3 regions of the Exiguobacterium sp. K1 genome follow, and region 3 is predicted to be linked to each of the others. Evidence: riboswitches for the same ligand, from Rfam matches in the RefSeq annotation. Region 3 holds a riboswitch; each other region holds the start of a gene.

Region 1 (8,006 bases), on a different contig from region 3:
ACTCGCCTTGCTGGTGAAGGGACGACAGCGGAATGTTTCGAATGATGTGCTCTTGACCGGACTCTGTCATGACAAACAACAACTGTCCCGAAATCGGCAATTGAAACGCATGGTACGGCTTCAAATCCATCGCAAATTCATTGTCTACGCTCATTTCCTGATTGACGGATACATGTCGGTCCATTTGTTCTTCTGTCAACGGAATCGAGACGGGTGCTTGAAGGGCGACATGATCCGAATCCTTCGTCAAGCGGACCCACGGATGGTCCGACGCTTTCACCGGATGGACACGCAAGTCCTGTGTCTTCGGCGAGCGACATGACAGGTACATCTGATTGCCCTGTGCCAAATAAACAATCTCGGTCGGAAACGGCGCAATTCCCAGATTATTTAACGTAAAAAACATGCCAAATGTCTCTAATGTCCGATATGATTTCGGAAGAGACACCGTTTTGTTCTGCATACAGGTCCGCAACATTTGGTTCTTTTGTTCAACGGGGACTTCCTGATCCGAGTATTCGTCGGAAACAAAGGAATAGGCGGACCAATTGGAAGGGACAGGCTGAAGATCCAGCAAACGTTCTTGCCCGCAGCCGGTTAACACGATGCTGGATAGAAGCGCGAGAATCCGTACATTATTCTTGATGATAATTCCTCCTTTAATGAATTATCCATTATATTACCATGTTCACGAGATCATCTTCCTTTTTTTAAACATATTCCCTAAACGAAAAACAGGCAGAAAAGATGAGCGATTCACCTTTCTGCCTGTTGATTCAGACCGTATATTTCTTAATGAATCGTCGGTCGATCCATTGTTTGAAGTACCAGCTGAGCCGGTTGGTTCGGTAAAATCGGCCGTACAGCAAGGTGGCCTGGCGATGACCGAGTGCAAGCAGCGTCAAATAATACCGTTGCGGTCGAAACGTCCGTAACGGTTCGTCGTTCGCGAACCGGATCAGATTCTGAAGCAACAGTGGCGCCTGGCGCACCGCCGTCACCCCATTCTTCGGTGTTTCCGGATAAGCGGCCAGAGTCGCACAGTCCCCGACGGCAAAGATCGACGGATCCTCAAGCGACTGCAGTGTCTCGTGCACCAGTAAAAATCCGCGCGCATCACAGTACAAGCCGGATGACCTAAACAGTTCGGTTGCACTGGCGCCGCCTAAAAATAAGACGGCGTCCGTCTCAAGAGAACGCCCGGACCGCAAGCGCGCTGTTTGGCCGTCCAGCGTTTCGAACCGGTCCACGATTCGGATGACACCGAGCTGATCGAGACGCGCGGCCAGTTCCGGACCTGCCGGATGACCACTGAGCAACGGTTCTTCATGAATCAGGGTGACCGGTGTACCGTTTGACTGAAAGGACGCGGCCATCTCGACTGCAGCCGCACCACTGCCGACGATGACAGGGGAGTCGGCACTCCGGAACGTCTCTAACGCTTGCTCCACGCGATAGTTCGGTTTGATCGTGACATGGATCGGGTTGCTTGCTTCCCAGTCGCTCGAACCGATGTTGCAGGACACGATATCATATGGGACGACCCGTCCGGACTGACAAATGACCTGTTTGCCCGCGGCATCGATCCGCATGACCCGGTCCTCAATCCATGTCTTACCGTGCCGTTCACATAATGCTTTGACATCGATGCGGGTTTCGTCGAGTGTATAGGTGCCGTCTGCTAATCCGGAGAACATGCCGGAATAATACTGATAACGGGAGGGGGTGACGACAATCCAGTCGATTTCCGGATGACTCCCTTGTTTGATGCATTCTAAATGCGCATGACCTGCGCCGACTAAAACGATTCGCTTCACGCCTTTCACCTACTCTTTTTAAAAATTCGCTGTCACTGAGACTATTATTCCCTTATGCGGAGTAGCGTAATCGTTCCTCTTCAGAGGAACAGACGAAGTGATGTTGCGAGCGTGACGGTCATCAACAGGAAGACAAGATCCCATCTTGTCACGACCGGTCGGATATAATAGGTCCGATCGACCCGAAACTGACGGGCTTCCATCGCAATCGCAATCCTTTCCGAGCGGATGATACTCGTCGTAAACAACGGCAGGCTGATTGCAAAAAATGTCTGCCACGGCCAAATCGACCGTTGTTGCCGGATTCGGCGTGCCTGACGGATGGTCCGGATCGCCTGACGGAAAATCGGAATGAAGCGAAGTCCGGCTAAAAATCCGTAAGCCAGACGGACCGGCAGCCGGCATTGATGAATCAGACTCATGACGAACCGGGTCGGGTCGGTCGTTGCGACGAACGTTATACTCAACAGGACAAAAGCAAACATCCGCGTTGCGACGAGCCAAGCGTGAGCAAGACTCTCTTCCGTGATCCGGAACCAGCCGAATGTCCACAATTCCGTCTCTCCTTTACCGAATGCCGCCATCATCCAAAATGTCAGCAGAAATAACAGACTGTAAGGGATGAGCCGTAGCAACAGTATCGACAGCCGCCAACCGGAACAGGCTACACCGACGGCTGCAAATAGAAGCAAGGCGAATGTCACCGACAGACGTGACGTCGAAATCAGCACCAGCATGACATACACCAGTGTTCCAAGCTTAACGGCCGGATTAACGCGCGCGAGCAGTGAATCGTTTTCCTGCATGGTGATGCACCTCCTCGCGTTGCTGATAGCGTACCGATAGCGGACGGAGCAACTGGTTATGTTCAAGCAACGATTCGTTCCGGAACAATTCATCCGGTGCCCCGTCAAACTGAATGTGCTTCTCGCCAATGACGACAACACGGTCAGCGTAACGGTGGACCAGCTCCATATCGTGCGTCACCATGATCAGCGTAGTTCCCGCTTCCCGGGCTTGGTGTAACACATCGAGAATCTGAGCCGTCGTCTCAGCATCTTGTCCGAAGGTCGGTTCATCGAGTAACAGGACAGCTTTTCGTTCCAGCAACATCGTCGCGACACTTAGGCGTCTTTTTTGCCCGAGACTGAGTGCAAGCGGGGACTGAGCGGCGACATCCGCCAAACGGTAGTGTTGCAGAGCGTCAGCTACTTGACTTCGTGCCGGTGACGGAGAGCTGATGGCCAGTTCATCGGCGACCGTCTGTTTCAGAAATTGAAACTCCGGTTGCTGAAACACGAAACCGACCTGCCGGTAAAACGTCCGGTCCCGCCATTTTTTCAAAGGTGTCTGAAACAGCTTGATCGTCCCGCTTTGCGCCGGCAACAGTTTTGCCATCGTTTCAAGCAGGGTGCTTTTACCGGCACCGTTGCGCCCGACGAGCATGATCCATTCTCCGGCGGACGCGGTCAGCGAAATCTGGTCGAGAATCACCCGTTTGCCATGCGCGATCGTCACATCGGTCAAATCAAGCGTCGTTTCGTTTGCAACCGGACGTCTTGCGACCGGCGGGTTATTCAGGAACCGTGCTGTTGCGATCGTCAGTGGAATCGTCTCGAGTGTATAGGGATAGAGCAGTGGGCACATGATACCGTGTCGGGTCAGGTCCTCCCGTTTCTCCTCGAAGACATCAAGCGGGGAACCGTCAAGCCTCATCTGTCCTTCCCGAAAGACCAACACGCGGTCAGCAAACGTCACACACTCTTCCAGTTGATGTTCGATCAAAATGAGTGTTACTTCCGGGTCGTGGTGCAATTCTTCAATCAACTCCATCATGACTTGGCGACCGTACGGATCGAGTTGTGCCGTCGGTTCATCGAGTAACAGGATGTCCGGTTCGAGTGCCAGTACACAGGCTAAAGCGAGCCGTTGTTTCATCCCGCCGGACAGCTCGGCAATCGGTGCCGTCAAGGCGAGATCGAGTCCGACCCGTTTCAAAACCGTTCTGATCCGTCCCTCCATTTCGTCGCGGGGGATGCTCCGGTTTTCAAGACTGAAGGCGATTTCCGCTCCGACCGTCTGCATACAAAACTGATCGTCCGGCTGTTGAAACAGCATGCCGACGGTTCCGTCCGCGCGCCATTCGCCGCTGACTTCCGCCTCAATGGTTTCCGGTATCAGTCCGGCGAGGACATGCAAGAAGGTCGTTTTTCCGCTACCGCTCGGACCAATCAATAAGGTCGTCTCTCCTTGCCGGAGCGACACGGTCAGGTCGTTTAAGACAGCGCAATCTTGATCCGGATAGCGGACGGTCAGATTTCGGCACCACATCAGGCAGCCCGCCGTTTCTTCTGTCGTCCGACGACATAGCCGTTCAGCGTTCCCGTCTTGACGAGTGCGTCGACGATGATTTTCGCGAGTAACCCGCCGAGCAGGGCACCGCTGACCAACTGTAGGGAAAACGTCAGCAGAAGAGTGGTCGTCGTATAGTAGGCGAATCCATTGACGATCAGACTGTAAATCATGCTGCCGACTGCGGCAAATACGCCAGACAACATCAAGGTAAAGGTATTGAATGTCCGGTACCCGAATAACAGAAAAGCAACCTCAGCGCCAATGCCTTGCGCAAGGCCAATCAATAGAGCTGATAAACCGAAGTGACTGCCGGTAAACAGTTCGACCGCTGCTGCGACGACTTCGGCAATCAAAGCCGCACCCGGTTTTTGTACGATGTAGGCGACGAGGGGACTGGCAATAACCCAGATGCCGAACATCCAGTTTGATCCGACCGGTCCGAAGATGGCAGAGATTGGCAACCATAACGTTGACCAGCCTAAGTAGAGAACGCCGCATGCGACTGCGAGCATCATCATGACGATAATTTCTTTCATTTTCCAACTGTTCATAATCAGTTCTCCTTTAAATGTACATCCACGAAGAAAGCACAAAAAGACCGCCCTCTAGAAAAGAGAGCGGTCGCGTCAACTGTCCGGGGACAGAAAAAGGGCACGAATGGGTCCGCTCCACTTTCCTACGCTAGTATGAACTAGATCAGGTTCAAAGGGTCCGAAGTGAATCGTCTCAGCCAAATGGCTCCCCTAGTGGATGTGTATTGTGGTGTACAGCTTTCACTGTACGTCTGACGCTCCGACTTGTCAATCCCCATTAAAAAACCCCTCCGCGAGGGGAGGGGAGAAAAGATTATTCTTTGTCTTCTTTGTTTTCTTCAGCTTGCTCTTCAGATGTTTCTTCTGAATCATCTGTTGATGAATCTGCATCCGCTGCTTGTGCTTCAGCTTCTGCTTCTTCGATTTCTTCAAGTTCAGCTTCGAGTGTTGATTCAACGACTGCTGCGACTTGAATATCACCTTCTGTGACGACACGGAAATCTTTTTCTTCCGGAAGGTCCGCTACTGTGATGGAATCACCGATTGCAAGATCCGTTACATCCACTTCGATGCGTTCCGGTAATTTATCTGGTGTTGCGGCAACTGTTACTTTAAAGAGTGTTTGTGAAAGGAATCCGCCAAGTTTTGCACCGGCTGCTTCGCCGACGAGGACGATATCCGTTTCCACTTCTGTTTCTTCATCCATTTTAACCGCGATGAATTCAACGTGTTTAATCGTTGGTGTAAAGATATCCATATCAAGCTTGTTGATCAATGTGTTGACTTTCTTGCCGCCGATTTGAAGAGCGACCAAGACGTTTTCACCGTGATCACGGATAACTTTGACCAATGCTTTTTCATCGAATGAAATCGGTGTGCTTTCCACTTTGTAGCCATACACGACACCAAGAGCTTTTCCTTCATGACGTAATTGCTTTCTAAGTGAGCGTGGGCGTACTTCGCGTTCTTCTACTTTTAATGTTACTGACATGTTCATTTCCCCCTTGAATTTGGTATAGCCCTCAAAAGGTAATGCATGTAGGAGTGGGACAGCAGGGTCCCATATAGAAAATCGTGCGCTAAATGCTAGTTTCATTGGATTTCATCAGAAATGAAAAACGAAGTGAGTAAGTAGCATTTCTCTCCCAGGTCATTACGCTGATATTGAGAAACAATAATTGAAAAGCGACCGTGTTGTACGGTGCTAATGTAGATATACCCCTGTCTTTCAAAACTTAAAACCTTTTTTTCTGAATTTGATTGTCGAAAGACCTTCAAACCTGTTGATAGACAACGGATTGAAGGTCCTTCATTTTTTTAAGATTTCCTTTGATTTGTGTGATTAATCACCTGCTGAATCGACAAAGGAGGGTGAATCGAGCAGACGGACGAGTTCGCGAATCGTTAAAACATCCGGCTTCTGATCCGATAAGACGGCATCAATCATCATTGCTTTGCGATCTTGTAATTCCGCCATCTTTTCCTCGATCGTCCCGGTCATCAACAGCTTGATCACTTCGACCGGCGACTGTTGTCCCAATCGATGAGCCCGGTCAGCCGCTTGCTGCTCGACGGCCGGATTCCACCAGCTGTCGTATAAAATGACGGTATCTGCCGTCGCCAGATTCAGACCGGTCCCGCCGGCCTTCAAGGAAATCAGGAAGAGATCGACTTCACCGGCATTAAACCGGTCACACAGCGCGACCCGGTCCTCAATCGGTGTCTCACCCGTCAGTAGAAAGTGGTCACGTTGTTGTGCTGCCAGTCGTTCCCGAATCCGGGCCAGCATCTTCGTATATTGGGAAAAAATCAGGATCCGATGTCCGGAGGCTAATTTTTCGTCGATTAACGACAGCAACCGTTCAAGTTTCGTCGATTCACCCGTATAGCCGTCGACAAACAAGGCCGGATCACAGCAAATCTGCCGCAGACGCGTCAAACCGGCGAGCAGCTTGATCCGGTCCTCGCGTTTCGTTTCATCGAGGTGCTGCAACGTTTCGAGTTGCAGTTTCGCAAGGTACGAGGCATAGAGTTTCTTTTGCGTCGGACCAAGGTCTGTATAGTGATGGACGATCTGCTTCTTCGGCAAATCCTGTAACACCTCATCTTTGGTCCGCCGCATCAGAAACGGACGGACGAATCGTTTGATCTCGTCATGCGACCACGTTTGAAACGTCTGTAAGTCCGGCAGCAAAGAAGGGAAGATGACTCGGAAAATCGACCAGAGATCATCAGTCCGGTTTTCAAGCGGCGTTCCGGTCAAGGCAAACCGACGTTTCGCCCGAATCCGGCGCAAGCGGACAGCGGTTTGTGACGCCGGATTCTTCAGATGTTGTGCCTCATCAAAAATTACGACGTCGTATTCGACGGTTTGGTGTGCCTCCATGTCGGTCCGTAACGACGGATAGGAAATCAGAAAAATCCCGTCTGCCGGTACTGTCTCGATTTGGTCCAACCGATGCTTTCGCGCTCCGGTCAACAGATGAACCGTTCTCGTCGGTGCAAATTTCTTCAGCTCCGCCTGCCAGTTATGGAGCAGGGAAGCGGGGGCGACAATCAGCATCCGCCCTGCCGGAAGTGTCTCGAGATAACCGATTGCCTGGATCGTCTTCCCGAGTCCCATCTCATCGGCTAAAATTCCGTGTCCGTCATGTCCGGCGAGATTGGCCATGAACTGGATGCCTGCCCGTTGGTACGGATACAACGACTGGTCGAGTATGTCCGGGAAGTTCAGATAGACACCGGTTCCGTTTTTCAGCTCCAACCACCGTTCCGTCAGCTGTTTATGAACATGTAAGAACGAGGCACCGACCAAATGCTTGAGGTTCGGCAGGGCCGGCATCCGGAGCACCGCGTCGAGTTGATCCTGTTCCGCGGCTTCGAGTTGCCGAAACAGACGTTGCAATTGTTGAAAGGCTCGTGTCTCAAAGGAAACGAACTGACCATTCGTTAAGCGGTGGTACGTTTTCCGGGTCACAAGTGACGCGAGGACCCGCTTCAGTTCCATTTCCGGAATCCCGTCCATGGAAAAGCGGAAGGTTAACCAATCCAGGCGGTCCGTCGTGTCGACATCAATCCGCGGATGAAACGGTCCGTTCGGTAAGGATTGGCGGATACTTTCCGTCACTTGGACGACGAGTTCGCCGTAAACGACGCGGGGATCGAGCAAACCTTTCAGAAATTGATATTCCGCCGCTTCTTCCTCTAACCGGTAGCGACCGTTCCGCTCCAGGAAACCACTCTCCGTCACGTAGCGGAGGACGGCCCCTTCGAGCGATCCATCGCGCCCGAGCCAATCTGT
Region 2 (8,006 bases), on a different contig from region 3:
GCCGGATAAGCCTTGCCCGCTTGCCCGGTATCGCTGTAACAACACAGCATCGCCGCCGGTCAGACCAGTGACCGATTCGACACCGTCCCCTGTCAGCGACCGTTCGACCGCTGCTTCCATGACTTCAAGATTCCGTTCCATCATCCCGAGGACTTCATCCCGTTCAAGATGCCGGACCGTCATTTCCTGTTCGATCATGATTTCTGAAATCGGTACATTTTTTTCAGTCGCCAGTGCGACGAGTTCTTTTACGGATTTAAACATCTCTTCACTCTCCCATCATGACAGAACGCTCGACTTGTGGTAACCGGTTGATTTCTTCGAGTACGGCAGTCGGCATCCGGTCGTCGATTTCGATCGCCATCAATGCCTGCTTGCCTTTTTCGTGACGCGATACTTCCATGTGACCGATATTGATTTCATAATCGGCCAAAATACTTGTGACGGCTGCGATGGCCCCGAAGCGGTCATGGTGCAGGACGATCAGGGCCGGTCCACCGCCTGACAACTTCAACGGTACTCCGTTCAACTCGGTAATCTCAATCGTTCCCCCGCCGATTGAAATCCCTACGAGCTCAAACTCCGCCTGTCCATCCGTTAAATGAACACGTGCCGTATTCGGATGATCCGTCAGTGCCTCACTTGTTTCAAAATGAATCCGGATTCCTTTTTGTTCCGCAATCTTGATTGATTCCGGAATCCGGTCGTCAAACGTATCATAGCCGAGGACACCGCCGATAATGGCGACGTCCGTTCCGTGTCCCCGGTATGTGTCCGCAAATGACCCATAAAAGGTGATCGTAATATCCGTCGGCTGCTCGCCAAACAATTTCCCCGCCATCAATCCAATCCGTGCTGCCCCCGCCGTATGCGAACTGGATGGTCCGACCATGATTGGACCGATGATATCAAATACACTCCGATACTTCATCTTCTTTTCCCCTCTCTTTCAACTAAACAAAAATCCCACCTCTATTATCGCAGATGGTGGGATATGTGAAAAGGTACGTTCACGTTTTATATTATTCGACGCTTAAGATATACGAGTAGAGCGGTTGTTTTCCGTCATGGACTTCTACTTCCGCTTCCGGATTGATGGATTCGATGTAAGCGACAAGTTCGTCAACTTCTTCTTGTGCCACTCCTTCACCAAACAGGACCGTGATGATTTCATCTTCGTCTGTCACAAGTGTATCCACGAGTTTCTTGACAGCCCCGAGGCTCGAATGATCCGTTGCGATGATTTGTTTTTCGGCAATCGCCATATGATCGTCTTTTTTAATCTCGACACCATCGATGCTTGTATCGCGGACGGCATATGTGACTTGACCGGATTTAACGGCTGCGATCGCATCCGTCATATGACGTTCGTTTTCAGCGACTGTCGCTTCCGGATTGTAGACGATGGTCGCCGCCAGTCCTTGAGGTACGGTCTTCGACTTCACGACCGTCACCCCACAAGAAGCAACTGATGCCGCTTGTTCTGCTGCCATGATGATATTCGAGTTGTTCGGATAGACGTAGACGTGTTCCGCATGGGCATCTTCAATTGCTTTGACGATGTCTTCCGTTGACGGGTTCATCGTTTGTCCGCCTTCGATGACGACACTGACGCCAAGTGATTTAAAGAGTTCGCTGATTCCTTCACCCATTGCTACCGTTACAAGCGCTGACTGGGCTTTTGCTTTTGTCGCAACCGGAGCCGCCACTTGATTGACGCCTTCTTCTTCGAGGATCGTCGAGTGCTGTTGACGCATATTTTCAATCTTGACGGCAACAAGTTCACCAAAACGTTGACCTTTCGTGATGACTTCACCCGGTGTTTCCACATGTACATGAACCTTCAGTAACTCTTCGTCTGCAACGACGAGTAATGAATCACCGAATTCCGCGAGTTCGTTCCGGAATGCTTCTTCACTGAACGGCGTATCTGCTAATTTATCGTCCTGGAAACGCACCATGATTTCCGTGCAGTAACCGTAATGAATTTCTTCCGTCGACATGAAGCTTTGAGCCGATTTGTGATGCTCTGCTTCGACGAGTGCTTCCATGACAGGCGCATGCGGTTTCTCAAGCTCTTTCCCTTCGAGGGTCGCAAGGAATCCTTCATAGATACAAACCAGTCCTTGACCACCGGAATCGACGACGCCGACTTCTTTAAGTACAGGTAGCAAGTCCGGTGTGCCTTCGAGCGATACTTTCGACGCTTCAACGATACCGCGCATCAACTCTAGTAAATCGGTCGTTGTCTCGGACTGGGCAATCGCTGCGACAGCTGTCTCGCGTGCCACTGTCAAAATCGTTCCCTCGACAGGTTTCATGACTGCTTTATAAGCTGTATCGACCCCTTTTTGCAGGGCATCTGCGAATTCCTTTGTATCAATCGCATCTTTTCCTTCGATTGATTTTGAGAAACCACGGAACAATTGACTTAAGATAACACCTGAGTTCCCGCGTGCGCCCATTAAAAGACCTCGTGCAAAGACCGTGGCAACTTCTGAGACCGAGTCTGTTGTTGTTTTGGCCGCTTCTTTTGAACCCGACGTCATCGTCAAATTCATGTTTGTTCCCGTGTCACCATCTGGGACCGGGAAAACGTTCAGCGAATCGACAAAATCCGCATTTTGATAGAGATTCGCTGCGCCATTCTGAATCATCTTGACCAGTTGCGCTCCTGTTAAACGATCTACACTCACTAAAGTTTCCTCCTCTATTCCCGCCTTAGACATTCGTCAAGCGGACTCCTTGGACAAAAATATTTACAGATGTCACTTCTAAACCAAGTGCCTGGCTGAGTGAATACTTCACACGGCTCTGGACGTTGTTTGCGACTTCTGAGATTTTCGTACCGTAACTAACAATGATATGCATATCGATGTGAACTTGTTCCGATACCTGACGTACGATGACACCGCGTGCAAAGTTTTCGCGTTTCAGCAGTTCAGCCAACCCGTCTTTGATTTGTGACTGGGACGCCATACCAACGACACCAAAACATTCCATCGCCGCTCCGCCTGCAAGTTGCGCAACGACATCGTTGTCTACATCAATTTTTCCATAGGTCGTTTTCATCTCGATCGCCACCTGAGTAGCCCCCTTTGTTAATTGTGTTCTTCCCATAATTCTACTATAAGGACCTACTATTGAAAAGTCGCCGTACTGACTATACAATGAATATGTGAAAAATAGTAGCGGTCAAATGAACTTTTACCATCATCCTCATTCATTATTTTAAATTTTGAGGTTGTCTGTCAAGTTTTTTTCTTGTCAGCTACTTTTTTTATGTTGCAACCGTCTTAACAGCATGCTAAGATAGCAAAGTGTCTATTAGGACGAACGCAAAACAACATAAAAGGAGGCGGAACACATGGCACGTAAATGCTACGTTACTGGGAAATCGCCGAAGTCGGGAAACAACCGTTCACACGCATTGAACAAAACGAAACGCACTTGGGGAATCAACGTACAAAAAGTACGTATTCTCGTTGACGGTAAACCTAAAAAGGTTTGGGTTTCAGCTCGAGCGCTCAAATCAGGTAAAGTCGAACGCGTATAAGGCGCAGTAACCGGATGGGAATCTTCCCTTCCGGTTCTTTTTTTGTTCTTTTTTTATTTTTCTTATAAACTAATTGTCTGAATAATTGAAAACGCTTACAATAAGTGAGCAGTTATTTTTTTCAAGGGGGAAGGGTCAGACATGCAGTTAAAAAGAGAAATGACAAGCCGGCATCTCTTCATGATTTCACTCGGAGGGATTATCGGTACGGGACTGTTCCTCGGTTCCGGATTAACGATTTCGCAAGCAGGACCGCTCGGGGCGGTTCTCAGTTACATCGTGGGTGGGACCATCATGTATCTGACAATGTTATGTTTAGGAGAGATGGCAGTCCATATGCCGGTTTCCGGATCGTTTCAAACGTATACGACACGGTTCATCGGACCGGGTATCGGATTTGCCGTCGGCTGGATTTACTGGCTCGGATGGGCCGTGACGGTGGCACTTGAAATCACGGCAGCCGGAAGTCTGATGGATCGGTGGTTTCCGAACACCCCTATCGTCATCTGGTGTGCCATCTTCACCGTCATTTTATTCGGACTTAACGCCGTATCTGCCAAAGCCTTTGGGGAGGCTGAATTCTGGTTCTCGAGCCTGAAAGTCCTGGCCATTCTATTTTTCATCGCGCTCGGGGGAGCGGCTTGGTTTGGCTGGATTGATATGACGGCAGCACGCCCGGAAAGTTTATTCGCCAACTTTACTTCAAACGGATTGTTCCCGAACGGTGCGCTCGGAGTCTTGACGACGATGATCGCCGTCAACTTCGCATTCCAGGGGACGGAACTGATCGGGGTTGCGGCCGGAGAGTCGAACGATCCCGAAAAATCGATTCCGAAAGCGATCCGCAATACGGTTTGGCGGACGTTCATCTTTTTTGTTCTTTCGATTACAATCGTCGGCGCCTTGATTCCTTATGAAACAGCCGGCGGTATCAGCAGTCCGTTCATCATGGTCTTTGATGCGATCGGGATTCCGTACGCGGCCGATTTGATGAACATCGTCGTTCTGACTGCCTTACTGTCGGTCGGGAACTCGGGATTATACGCTGCTACCCGGATGTTATGGTCGATGTCTCAAGAAGGCATGATTTCGAAAAAACTTGCGATCGTCAACTCGCGTGGTGTACCGATGCGGGCGTTATGTTTTACGATGCTGTTTGCGATGTTATCGCTTCTGACCGCCTTTTTCGCGGAAGATACCGTCTTCATCTGGTTGTTGTCACTAGCAGGACTCGGTGCACAAGTCGGATGGATTTCAATTTCCGCTTCGCAGATTGCGTTCCGTCGTCAATTCATCAAAAACGGGCATGCTGTCAGTGAATTAAAATTCAAGACACCGTTCTTCCCGGTCTTGCCGATCATCTCGTTTTCTCTGAACATGCTCGTATTGATCAGCTTGGCGTTTCAGGCGGATCAACGGATTGCGCTGTATATCGGTGTTCCGTTCTTCCTCTTGACATGGGGTTGTTACCATCTGTTCGTCAAAGGAAAACATATTGCAGCTCAAACCGAGCGTCAGGCAGCCAGTTCCACGTTAGAATCTTGAACTGCCTCCACCTACAGAATCCTAAAAAAGCGTGTTCGTTAGGCAATCCTAACGAACACGCTTTTTCAATGGTCCGACAAACTCCGTAATGCGATAACTTCACCTGTGTGCACCGTCACTTTTGCCGGTCCCTGATTCGTCCATTCATTGCTGACGGTCAACGATCCGCCGACCGGGACATCGTGTTGTGTCAACGGATACTTGACCCTTTGGAGCGTCAAACGCGTCGGGACGAGCGGAATGAAGGACAGATAATGATACTGGTCTGCTTTGATGTCATATTGTCCCTGTTGCAGGAAACGGATCTCTTCCCGCTTCGTCATCAAACGGACGAGCGGGAATTGTTTTAACAGATAGACATTTTGAAGCGTCATATCCAGTCGTCCGCCGGTCGCACCGAATACCAGCACTTCCGTTGCTTCATAATGTTGACTGACGTAACGTAATGCCAGTTCCAAATCGGTCTCATCCTTTTCAGCCGGATGAATGATTGCCCCTTCCGGTTTGTATCCGAGCGAATCAAAGTCACCGATGGCCAAGTCAAAAGCGAGACCTTGTTGCGCCAATACGGTGACCCCGCCGTCGACAGCAATGACAACCGGCTTCTCCTCCATAAACGGTTGTAAGGATGGAATGTCTTCCGCCGGACCGGCTGCTACAATCACGACCCGCATCAGACACCTCGTGCCGAATAACGAAGAAGCCGTGGTGCCGTCGTAAACAGGAGCCCTGCGACAATACCGCATAACAGATAGGACGGAACCATATACGTCGCGTTATAGATCAAGGAATACGGAACGACCGGACCTTCCGCATATTCAGCAAAGAAGACGATTCCGCTGATGACGTGACAGACATAACGTAAGCCCGCACCTAACAATGTCGCACCTAATACAATCGCCATCAAACGGCCGTTCTTCCCGGCTGCTGCTGCTTTTTTAACTTGACGGGCAAACAGTCCGCTCAGTCCGACGACTCCGAACGCAATCGTATAATCGAGTAACGGCTGAACGACCGTCAGAATTTGTGGAGCGAACATCAGTTGGATTGTTCCAACGAGTGCTCCCGTCACGACCCCACCGACAACGCCGTGACGAAACGCCATGACGAAAATCGGTAACATCGCCAAACTGATGGAACCTCCTTGAGGCATTTTAAACGGGATCAATAAATCGAACACCACACCAAGACTTGCAAAGATTGCAATTTCCATTAACATTTGTAGCCGTTTCATCCTTTTTTCCTCCTAAAAATAAAATCGCAGGACGGCAAAAAGACAGTACGACGAACGCCGTACTGCCTGCGTGCGCCACATCCCTACGTCCGTCTGAACGGAACAGGTTCGAAGGGTTAAAGTCCAATCACTTCTCTCAGCCGCTTGACGCGACACCCCTTGCGGTCTTCATTCAATTTTGATTCTGCTCTTATTATACGTGAGCGGCATTCCGAATACTAGTGATTGCTTCTGAATAATCCGGCGCATTATAAATCGCCGAACCTGCGACCAAAACATTTGCACCGTTTTCGATACATAATTTGGCCGTCTCTGCATTGACTCCGCCATCGATTTCAATCTCAAACGATAGATCATGTTCCGCTTTCAGCGCAGCCAGTTGACTTAATTTCTTCATGACACCCGGAATAAAGGCTTGACCACCGAAACCTGGATTGACCGTCATCAACAACACCATATCGACTTCTTCCAGCACGTGTTCAATCGTCGAAAGTGGTGTATGCGGATTGAGCACGACGCCCGCTTTCGCACCGGCTGCTTTGATCTGTTGCAGGACACGGTGGACGTGATTCGTTGCCTCGACGTGGAATGTCACGATATCAGCCCCTGCTTCAACGAATGCTTCGACAAAGTTTTCCGGACGGTCAATCATTAAATGCACATCCAAAATCATGTCTGTTTTTTGACGTAAACTGCTTAAGACAGGAAGTCCGAATGAGATATTCGGAACAAATTGACCGTCCATGACATCAAAATGAATGTAGTCGGCCCCTGCCGCTTCTACTGCTTTGACATCCCGCTCTAAATTTGCAAAATCCGCTGATAAGATTGATGGGGCGATTTTAATCATGTTAATACCTCCGTGTCCGATTCTTGATTTCCTCTACAAACATACCATAATTCGTATACCGCGAACTCATGATTTCATGTGCCTCGACAGCCTGCTTAACGGCACAACCGGGCTCATTCAGATGCAGGCAGCCGCGGTATTTGCAATCATCCTGTAAAGCAACGAATTCAGGAAAACACCAACGTAACTCTTCCAGTTCCATTTCATGCGGAAAATCGAGATTCGAAAATCCCGGAGTATCCGCAATTAATCCATCACCGAGCGGCATCAGGGTCACGTGGCGGGTCGTATGGCGTCCGCGTCCAAGTGCCTTCGAGATATGACTTGTTTCCAGTGCCAATGAAGGTTCTAAAGCATTCAGCAACGAACTTTTTCCTACACCGGACTGTCCGGCCAGGACACTCGTTTTATCTTTCAGCAACGGACGGACGGATTCGACTCCGGTCAAGGTCTCACTTGACGTTTCGATGACCTGGTAGCCGATTGTCCGGTAGGCAGCAATCGCTTCGGATACATGCTGTTCGGCTTCTCCTTGCAGCAAGTCCATCTTCGTCAAGATAATGATCGGTTGAATCTCTTTTGCTTCGATCAGTACCAAAAACCGATCGAGAAGATGGGCAGAAAAATCAGGTTCTGCTGCTGAAACGACCAACAACGCTTGATCAATGTTGGCAACCGGCGGGCGAACGAGGAAGTTTTGACGGTCCTTTACTTCCAGGATATATCCGGTCTCACTTTCAATGTGTAGAACAACTTCATCCCCAACGACCGGGCTGATGCCCCGTTTTCTGAAATTACCGCGTGCCCGTGAACGAATCTCG
Region 3 (8,006 bases):
CGATTGATGAAACATCTTCTTCAGACTTTGACGCACTATTGATTCCAGGCGGTTTTTCTCCGGACTTACTCCGTGAAGACGATCGTTTCGTCACATTTACGGAAGAGTTCGATACATCTAAAAAGCCAATCTTCTCAATCTGTCACGGTCCACAATTGATGATTAACGCGAAAATCGTCAAGGGACGCAAAATGACAGGATATAAATCGATTCGAATCGATTTAGAGAATGCGGGAGTGTCGTATGAAGACAAGGAAGTAGTCGTCGATGACAACTTCGTGTCAAGCCGTCAACCGGATGATATTCCGGCATTTAATCGCGAAATGCTAGCTAAATTAGGATAACTGCTTAAAGTGAAAATGAGCGCCCGCTGACTTCGATCAGCGGACGCTCATTTTTTAGTTTTCCGGATAATCACAAAGTTCCGTAATGACCCCATGCGAATGACGGGGGTCCATATAGATTAATCGTCGGCCGAGAGGAGTTTGACGGTAGGTGTCCTCTAAAAATGTAATTCCCCGTTGTTTTGCTTCCAAAATGGCTTGGTCCAAATCATCAACACGATAGGCAATATGATGAACGCCTTTTCCCCGTTGTTTTAAAAAGCGGGCAATCGGACTTTCCGGACTTGTCGGAGTCAACAATTCAATATGCGCATCTTCAAATTCAATGACAGCAATATTAGACGCAACCCCCGGTGTCGGATTGCTGTACTCACGAATTAACGTTCCTCCTAAAACAGTCGTATAAAACGTAATCGCTTCCTGCATATCCCGAACAGCGATGCCGGTATGATCTAAATACATAACAGTTCCTCCTTTACTTCGATAGTCATAGTGTGTCAAACTCTTTTCCAACACGCAATGAAGAAGATCCGGTTGGGGTGTCTGGATAGGAGCGAAAAGAGAACTTATCCAAAATGACATCTCACTGAAATATAATACAAGGAAAATGAATGCTATAATCAAAAACGTTCTTATAATTTTTAAAAAGTATTACTAAATTTAAATATCATCATTCGATTACTTATATAAACTACACAGAAAAAGAGGGAATACTACATGAAAAAAACGTTCGCGTCGCTCATCGTTTCGGCACTTATTCTTTCATCGACTCCTCACTTCGTAGCAGCAGATGACTTAAGTGAACAAAAAGCTAAAAACGAACAGAAGCAACAAGAAAATGCCAAAACACAAAAAAACTTAGAATCGTCCGTTAATCAAGAAGGACAAAAAATTTCCAAGACTCAGCAAGAAGTTAACCGCTTGGACGAAGCATTAAACGAAAAAATGTTTGCAGTTGAAACAAAAGACCGTCAGATCAAAGCAACTGAAGCAGAAATCGTTGAACTTGGAAAGCAGATCGAAAAGTACAAAGCGAAATTAAAACGCCAAGAAAAACTGCTTGGTGACCGTCTTCGTGTCATGCAAGAAAATGATGGGAACTCCATTAAATGGGAAGAAGTCATTTTTGGATCAAAAGATGTCGGGGATCTGGTCAGCCGCGTTTTAGCGGGGAAATCCATCTCACAACAAGATGATAAAATGATTACCGATTATCAAAACACACAAAAAAAATTAGCAGCTGCTCAACAAGAATTAAAAGATAAAAAAGCAAAACTTGTGACGGAGAAACAAGAGTTGAAACGTCAACAAGCGGAACTTGAGCAACAGCTCAAAGAACGTAACAAACGCTTAAAAGAACTCCGGAAACAGAAAAAGAAATTTGAAACTCAGTTGATGGATGCAAAAGAAGTACAACAAATTTTGATCGCGCAAGAGCAAGCAATTGCAGCTGAAAAAGCAGCTCGCGAACGTGAAGCACGAATCGAAAAAGAGCGTCAAGCGCAAGCGGCACGTGAAGCAAAAGCACGTGCAGAAGCACAGGCAGCACAAGCAGCAGCGGCTCAAAAAGCAGCAGCTGAACAACAGGCGGCAGAAGCAGCCGCTGCTAAAGCAGCAGCCAAAGCGGAACAAAAATCGTCAACACCTGCTACGTCGACGAAACAATCTACGCCATCTGTGACTGTGCCGAAAGCAGCACCGGCACCAACACCGGAACCGGCAGCACCAACACCTGCTCCATCATCTTCTTCTATGTTTATTCACCCGACAAGTGGATCAATCACACAAGGATATGGTTCAGCAAGCGGTTCGAACGGTTATTCTTTCCACAATGGAATTGATTTCGGAGCGCCGGTCGGTACGCCGATTGTTGCAGCAGCAACAGGAACGGTTATCACTGCATCAAGTGGTGGTCCGTACGGTAATCATGTCATGATCGCACACCAATTAAATGGAAAAACATATACAACGGTTTACGCGCATATGAGTTCATTAAATGCACATGCTGGACAACGTGTCAGTCAAGGACAACAAATCGGTGCCCTTGGCAGCACAGGGAATTCAACAGGCCCGCACTTACACTTTGAAATTCATGTAGGTGGTTACAGCTACAGTGCTTCAGGACCGGCGAATTCTGTAAATCCAATGTCGATGTTATAATTACGGAAAAAGCGATTGCTATGGCAATCGCTTTTTTTTGTGTGTCTTGATCAAAATGAAAAATGTTATATTGCAAAAAAACGCTTTCACTTGAAACATAAATGAAATTTTACTGAAACTATTACGATGCTATAATCAATCTCAGACATAAATACTTTGAATTAAATACTTTTCAAATAAGAAATCATACATAAGTGAGGAAATGAGACATGTTAAAAAAATTGTTGTCAACGGTATTGTTAGTAGTGTTGCTCGTATCAACTGCGCCGACTTCTGGTCATGCTGCAACGATTAAAGAAAAGAAATCTCAAAATGCGACAGAACAGCGTCGATTGGAAAAAGCCATTAAAAAGCAAGAAGCCAAAATATCGGTGGAACAACGCGAAATCAATAAAATTGATGCAGCGATTAATGAAAATATTTTCCGGATTTCCGAAAAAAATAAGCAGATTAAACAACTAAACCTTCAGATTGAAGATCTGGAAGCGGAAATCGTCCGCTATGAAATCATGCTCACACGTCAAGAAGAGTTGCTCGGAGACCGGTTACGTGTACTTCAAGAAAACGACGGTAATTCGATCAAATGGGAAGAAGTCATTTTTGGTTCGAAAGACCTGGGGGATTTATTCAGCCGTGTCATGGCCGGTAAAAAAATCGCCGAACAAGATGATAAAATGATTTCTGCTTATTTGGAAACACAGGAAAAGCTGGCGGAAATGAAAAAGAACCTCATCACTAAAAAACAAGAGCGTGTTCAAGAAAAAAAATCATTGCTCATTCAAAAGAAACAATTAAAACAACAGATGAAAGAACGGAGCGCAACCCTGAAAAAATTACGTAAAGGGAAGACGAAGTTTACGACAAAACTGTTGAGTGCCAAAGAATTACAGGCGACTTTAGAAGCTCAAGAAAGAGCGATTGCGGCAGCAAAAGCAGCAGCGAAAGCCGCTGCGGAAAAAGCGGCGGCTGAAAAGGCAGCAGCGGAAAAAGCAGCAAAAGAGGCGGCAAAATCAATGCCTAAATCAAGTGAATCAACGGTTGTTCCAACTCCTGTCAGCAGTGGACCGACCGGATCGGCGAAGTTTGTTCGTCCGGCTTCGGGTGGTATCTCACAAGGATTCGGACCGGCCAGTGGAGCGAACGGTTATACTTTCCATAACGGTGTCGATTTCAGCGGACCTGTCGGATCGCCAATTCGTGCGGCGGCTTCCGGAACGGTCATTACGGCCGGAAGCGGCGGACCTTACGGGAATCACGTCATGATTTCCCATTTCCTTGACGGTCAAGTGTATACAACGGTGTACGGTCATATGAATTCGTTATCGGTTTCAGCAGGTCAAACGGTCACTCAAGGTCAAACGATTGGTACTCTTGGGAGTACGGGTAATTCGACTGGACCGCATCTGCACTTTGAACTGCATATCGGTGGCTATCAATATAGTGCGTCAGGACCTGCCAACACGGTTAATCCACTTGGATACTTGTAAAAACGAGCTTCGGCTCGTTTTTTTGATGTTGCTGTGATACAGTGAAAAAGAATTTAAATTACGAGCAACTAGGGGAGCTGGAGGAGTCCGGCTGAGAGGAAAACCATTCTGTTTTCGACCCTGTCACCTGAACTGGATAATACCAGCGTAGGAAAGTTGAGATCGAAGACATGATTACTTTAACCGGTGAACCTGGTTATTCATGGCGTCGTCTGCTTTTTTACAGCGGACGGCGCTTTTTGTTGTCCGTTTTCTCCTTATTTGCTCAGGGGAAAGTGAGGAATTGGAATGAAACACGTATTAACGATCGCCGGATCCGACTCCGGTGGCGGAGCGGGAATTCAGGCGGATTTAAAAACATTTTCAGCACTCGGTGTATATGGCATGAGTGTCATCACGGCGATTACGGCACAAAATACATTGGGTGTTCAAGCGGTTGAAGACGTCTCTCCCAAGCTTGTGGAAGCGCAGTTAACCTCGATTTTTTCAGATATCCGTGTCGATGCCGTCAAGATTGGAATGGTTTCTAATCAGGAAACGATTCAAGTGATTTCCCGACAACTGGAAAAGTATCCTCTGCCGATTGTTCTTGATCCGGTCATGGTCGCAAAAGGTGGCCATGCTTTGTTACAACCGAATGCGGAACAGGCATTGCTCGAACAGCTGTTACCACTTGCGACCCTTGTGACACCGAATATTCCTGAAATCGAGCGGATGATCGGCGGAACCGTCCATTCACTTGCTGATATGAAGCAAGCAGCGGTCAAGCTGATTGAACGACAAACAGGAGCTGTGTTGCTCAAGGGCGGGCATTTGGAAGGGCAAGACGCCACTGATCTTTTATACACGGACGAACGGTATGTTGTCTTTGAACAAGAACGGATTGAGTCCCGTCATACGCACGGGACAGGCTGTACGTTGTCCGCTGCTATCGCTGCCAACCTGGCTCTTGGTCATTCACTGGAAGACAGCGTCCGTTATGCGAAACGTTATGTGACCGAAGCGATTCGTCACGGTTTTGCTCTTGGACACGGAATTGGACCGACACATCATTTTCATGAACTTTGGAGGGATACACATGCTACGACGCATCCATGATAAAAAACCATTAATTCATCATTTAACGAATACCGTCACGATCAATGATTGTGCTAATATGACACTTGCGCTTGGAGGATCTCCTGTCATGGCAGAGGACCTGCTCGAAGTCGAAGAGATGGTTGGTCTTTCAGACGCCGTCGTGATTAATACAGGAACCATCAATCCGGACATGCGCAAAGCACAGCTGCTAGCAGGGAAAACGGCTAACCGGCTGGGGAAACCGGTCATTTTGGATCCGGTGGGTGCGGGAGCCACGACATTAAGAACGGATTTTATGAAACAACTGATGGAGGAAATCACCTTTACGGTCATCAAAGGAAATGCTTCGGAAATTAAAACGTTGCTTGGACAGGTTGCTCGAACGAAAGGGGTCGATGTGGCGGAAGGAGAATCACTCGATCTTCAAAGTGTTCACGCCTTCGCTTCCCAGACGAAACAAGTCATCGTCGTCACCGGACCCGTTGATTTTGTGACAGATGGAGTCCGTCAACATCATTTGGACGTCGGAACAAAACGACTCGGCCAAGTGACGGGAACAGGATGTATGACCGCTTCCTTGATTGCGACTTTTTTGGGAGCAGGATACGATCATTTCGACGCAGCTGTATTTGGGACGTACGCCATGGGAAAAGCAGGGGAAACGGCCGGAAATCGTCCTGGTATCGGCAGTTTTCGGACCGGATTGTTTGACGCGGTCAGTCTGATGACAGAGGAAAGTTTGCCGGAGGTGCAGATGAATGGACAGTGAATACTTGATTTATGCAGTGACGGATAGACGTCTGCACCCGCATCTTCCCTTGGAGGATGCTGTCGAAGCAACGATTAAGGGCGGTGCAACGATTGTTCAATTACGGGAAAAAGAGATGTCGGGTAAGAATTTTCTCGAATCAGCCGTTGTACTGAAGGATCTGACTGCCCGTTATAATATTCCGTTGATTATCAATGACCGGATCGATATCGCTTTATTAGTCGAAGCGGGCCTGCATATCGGTCAAGATGATATTCCTTTAACGGAAGCACGTCGATTGTTACCGACGGCGACGATCGGTGTTTCCGTTTCAACGGTCGAACAGGCTGTGGCAGCAGAGCAGGACGGTGCAGATTATTTAGGAGTCGGGTCACTTTTTCCGACGGCGACGAAACAAGATGCGACATTCATGTCACGTGTGACATTAGAGCAAATCAGGAAAGCCGTTCGCATCCCGTTAGTAGGCATCGGTGGAATTAGCGAAACAAATGTATCGTTACTTGATTCTCTCGTAGATGGATATGCCGTGGTGTCCGCTTTGTTTGCCAATCCGGAAATTGAACGAACGACGAAAAAGTTTAAACAGACCGTCGAACAAGTGCGTCAGAGCGTTTCAGACAGGGTATAATCCTTCTAGAGGTGATGGTCGTGAAATGGCAGTCTGTTCGATTTCGAGGACGATGGATTCGATATAAAATCGAACCGCAAATCATTCGAGTCGAAAATCGCGGGAAATATCATTTAGGGGCAGCTCTATTTCCTTTCCCGAATCGTTATTCCTATCAACTGGCGGTCTTATTAAAGAATAAATACCAGCAACAGTATAAACGTTCCTTACTCATTCAAACGAGTTCCATCGCAACGGAAATCTGGGGACACACACATCTGGACATTTTTTACCGGATGCTGCTGCCGCTTCCGTTACCCCGTTTTTTACGGAAACGTTACCAGGAGCGTTTGAAAAGTACAGGTGTGATTGATATCGGTGTACGTGCCGTCGATTCCAATCGTATCGTATGGGATATCGGAAATTTTTTGGGCGGTTGGTTCTTTTATGCCGTCTCAAGACGAAACCGTGACAAATGAACAGGTCTGCTTTCCGTTTTGGATGAATGGGAAGCAGACCTGTTTTGTTTTTCGATGTTCAGTTACCGGATTTAAAGGAGTCAGTCGTTGGAGTCTTGGAGTGATTTCCTTGCAATTCATTTGAAACGATGGTGGAATTAAAGGGAAAGAGGTGATGACTGTGGATGCACCACGTTGTGAAACGATTGCGATTGATCAGGTACGTGCGCAAGAGATTGAGCAAGTCGTCGATACGATTCCGACGACAGATATCGGAAAGTTATTCAAAGTCCTGTCAGATGCCACGCGTCTGCGGATTGTTTACGCCTTAACGGTAGAAGAGGAACTTTGCGTCTGTGATGTCTCGGCTTCGGTAGATTGCTCGATTGCAACAGCTTCTCACCATCTCCGCACCTTGCTGAAACAAGGTTTGGTGAAATATAGAAAAGAAGGTAAGGTCGTCTACTACTCGTTGGACGATCACCATGTCTCATCGCTCGTCCATCTGGCCATGGAGCATGTAAACGAGGGGAAGGCGTCCTCATAAGTCTGCTCCATCACAAAAACAAACACGCATCGTTCTTACGGACGGTACGTGTTTGTTTTGTTTTCGAGAATTGGTTTGGGCCGGTGAAATAAAATAATGGTCGTTGCGATTAACAAAAAAGCTAAAATGGATAAGCTGAAGCACATCCGTTTATATTCTGCCGTCATTTCAGTAGTCAATTCCAGTTTTTGCTCCAGATCACGATATAATTTGTCTTTGATTTGCGACAGATCTTCAAGAATTGTTTGAGTCGTTTGAGTCGTTTGTTTCGCCAACTTTTTCGCACGTTGCGGATGATCTGTTTCGTAGACGGTAAACACCTCTTGAATCTCTTCTTCCCACGCATTGTTGCGTGACAATAAATCTTTTACTGCCCCGGGGGTCTGATTGGAGGAATTCAGTAATCGCCGTAAATCATGAACTTTAGAGGTGGAAAAATAGTATTGTTCGATGTAACGATCATCTTCGTATAATAGCAGTCCCCGAACAGCATTCGCCCGGTCGCGATTATGCTCTATCAGTTGGTCCACTTGTTTAATCATTGGAATGTCCTG

The links. Region 3 has a riboswitch for thiamine pyrophosphate ahead of thiD (bifunctional hydroxymethylpyrimidine kinase/phosphomethylpyrimidine kinase). Riboswitches for the same ligand answer to the same signal wherever they lie in the genome.
Region 1: linked by a shared signal. The riboswitch ahead of N7U64_RS03675 (ECF transporter S component) and the one ahead of thiD (bifunctional hydroxymethylpyrimidine kinase/phosphomethylpyrimidine kinase) in region 3 are both predicted to bind thiamine pyrophosphate.
Region 2: linked by a shared signal. The riboswitch ahead of thiT (energy-coupled thiamine transporter ThiT) and the one ahead of thiD (bifunctional hydroxymethylpyrimidine kinase/phosphomethylpyrimidine kinase) in region 3 are both predicted to bind thiamine pyrophosphate.

Annotation. Positions count from the first base shown of each region.
Region 1 covers NZ_JAOTIT010000001.1:733,198-741,203, reverse strand. The annotation lists gene N7U64_RS03695 (hypothetical protein) at 1-406, opposite strand, end outside; gene N7U64_RS03690 (FAD-dependent oxidoreductase) at 777-1,817, opposite strand; gene N7U64_RS03685 (energy-coupling factor transporter transmembrane component T) at 1,898-2,623, opposite strand; gene N7U64_RS03680 (energy-coupling factor transporter ATPase) at 2,589-4,148, opposite strand; gene N7U64_RS03675 (ECF transporter S component) at 4,148-4,723, opposite strand; TPP riboswitch at 4,829-4,927, opposite strand; gene N7U64_RS03670 (50S ribosomal protein L25/general stress protein Ctc) at 5,019-5,696, opposite strand; gene N7U64_RS03665 (DEAD/DEAH box helicase) at 6,048-8,006, opposite strand, start outside.
Region 2 covers NZ_JAOTIT010000001.1:406,325-414,330, reverse strand. The annotation lists gene sdaAA (L-serine ammonia-lyase, iron-sulfur-dependent, subunit alpha) at 1-264, opposite strand, end outside; gene sdaAB (L-serine ammonia-lyase, iron-sulfur-dependent subunit beta) at 269-931, opposite strand; gene N7U64_RS02020 (DAK2 domain-containing protein) at 1,023-2,696, opposite strand; gene N7U64_RS02015 (Asp23/Gls24 family envelope stress response protein) at 2,722-3,084, opposite strand; gene rpmB (50S ribosomal protein L28) at 3,368-3,556, shown strand; gene N7U64_RS02005 (amino acid permease) at 3,698-5,101, shown strand; gene N7U64_RS02000 (thiamine diphosphokinase) at 5,167-5,775, opposite strand; gene thiT (energy-coupled thiamine transporter ThiT) at 5,775-6,335, opposite strand; TPP riboswitch at 6,399-6,505, opposite strand; gene rpe (ribulose-phosphate 3-epimerase) at 6,529-7,185, opposite strand; gene rsgA (ribosome small subunit-dependent GTPase A) at 7,187-8,006, opposite strand, start outside.
Region 3 covers NZ_JAOTIT010000005.1:99,108-107,113, forward strand. The annotation lists gene N7U64_RS11535 (type 1 glutamine amidotransferase domain-containing protein) at 1-344, shown strand, start outside; gene N7U64_RS11540 (VOC family protein) at 399-806, opposite strand; gene N7U64_RS11545 (murein hydrolase activator EnvC family protein) at 1,062-2,504, shown strand; gene N7U64_RS11550 (murein hydrolase activator EnvC family protein) at 2,714-3,991, shown strand; TPP riboswitch at 4,052-4,162, shown strand; gene thiD (bifunctional hydroxymethylpyrimidine kinase/phosphomethylpyrimidine kinase) at 4,280-5,089, shown strand; gene thiM (hydroxyethylthiazole kinase) at 5,070-5,840, shown strand; gene thiE (thiamine phosphate synthase) at 5,830-6,468, shown strand; gene N7U64_RS11570 (hypothetical protein) at 6,483-6,926, shown strand; gene N7U64_RS11575 (metalloregulator ArsR/SmtB family transcription factor) at 7,087-7,452, shown strand; gene N7U64_RS11580 (hypothetical protein) at 7,488-8,006, opposite strand, start outside.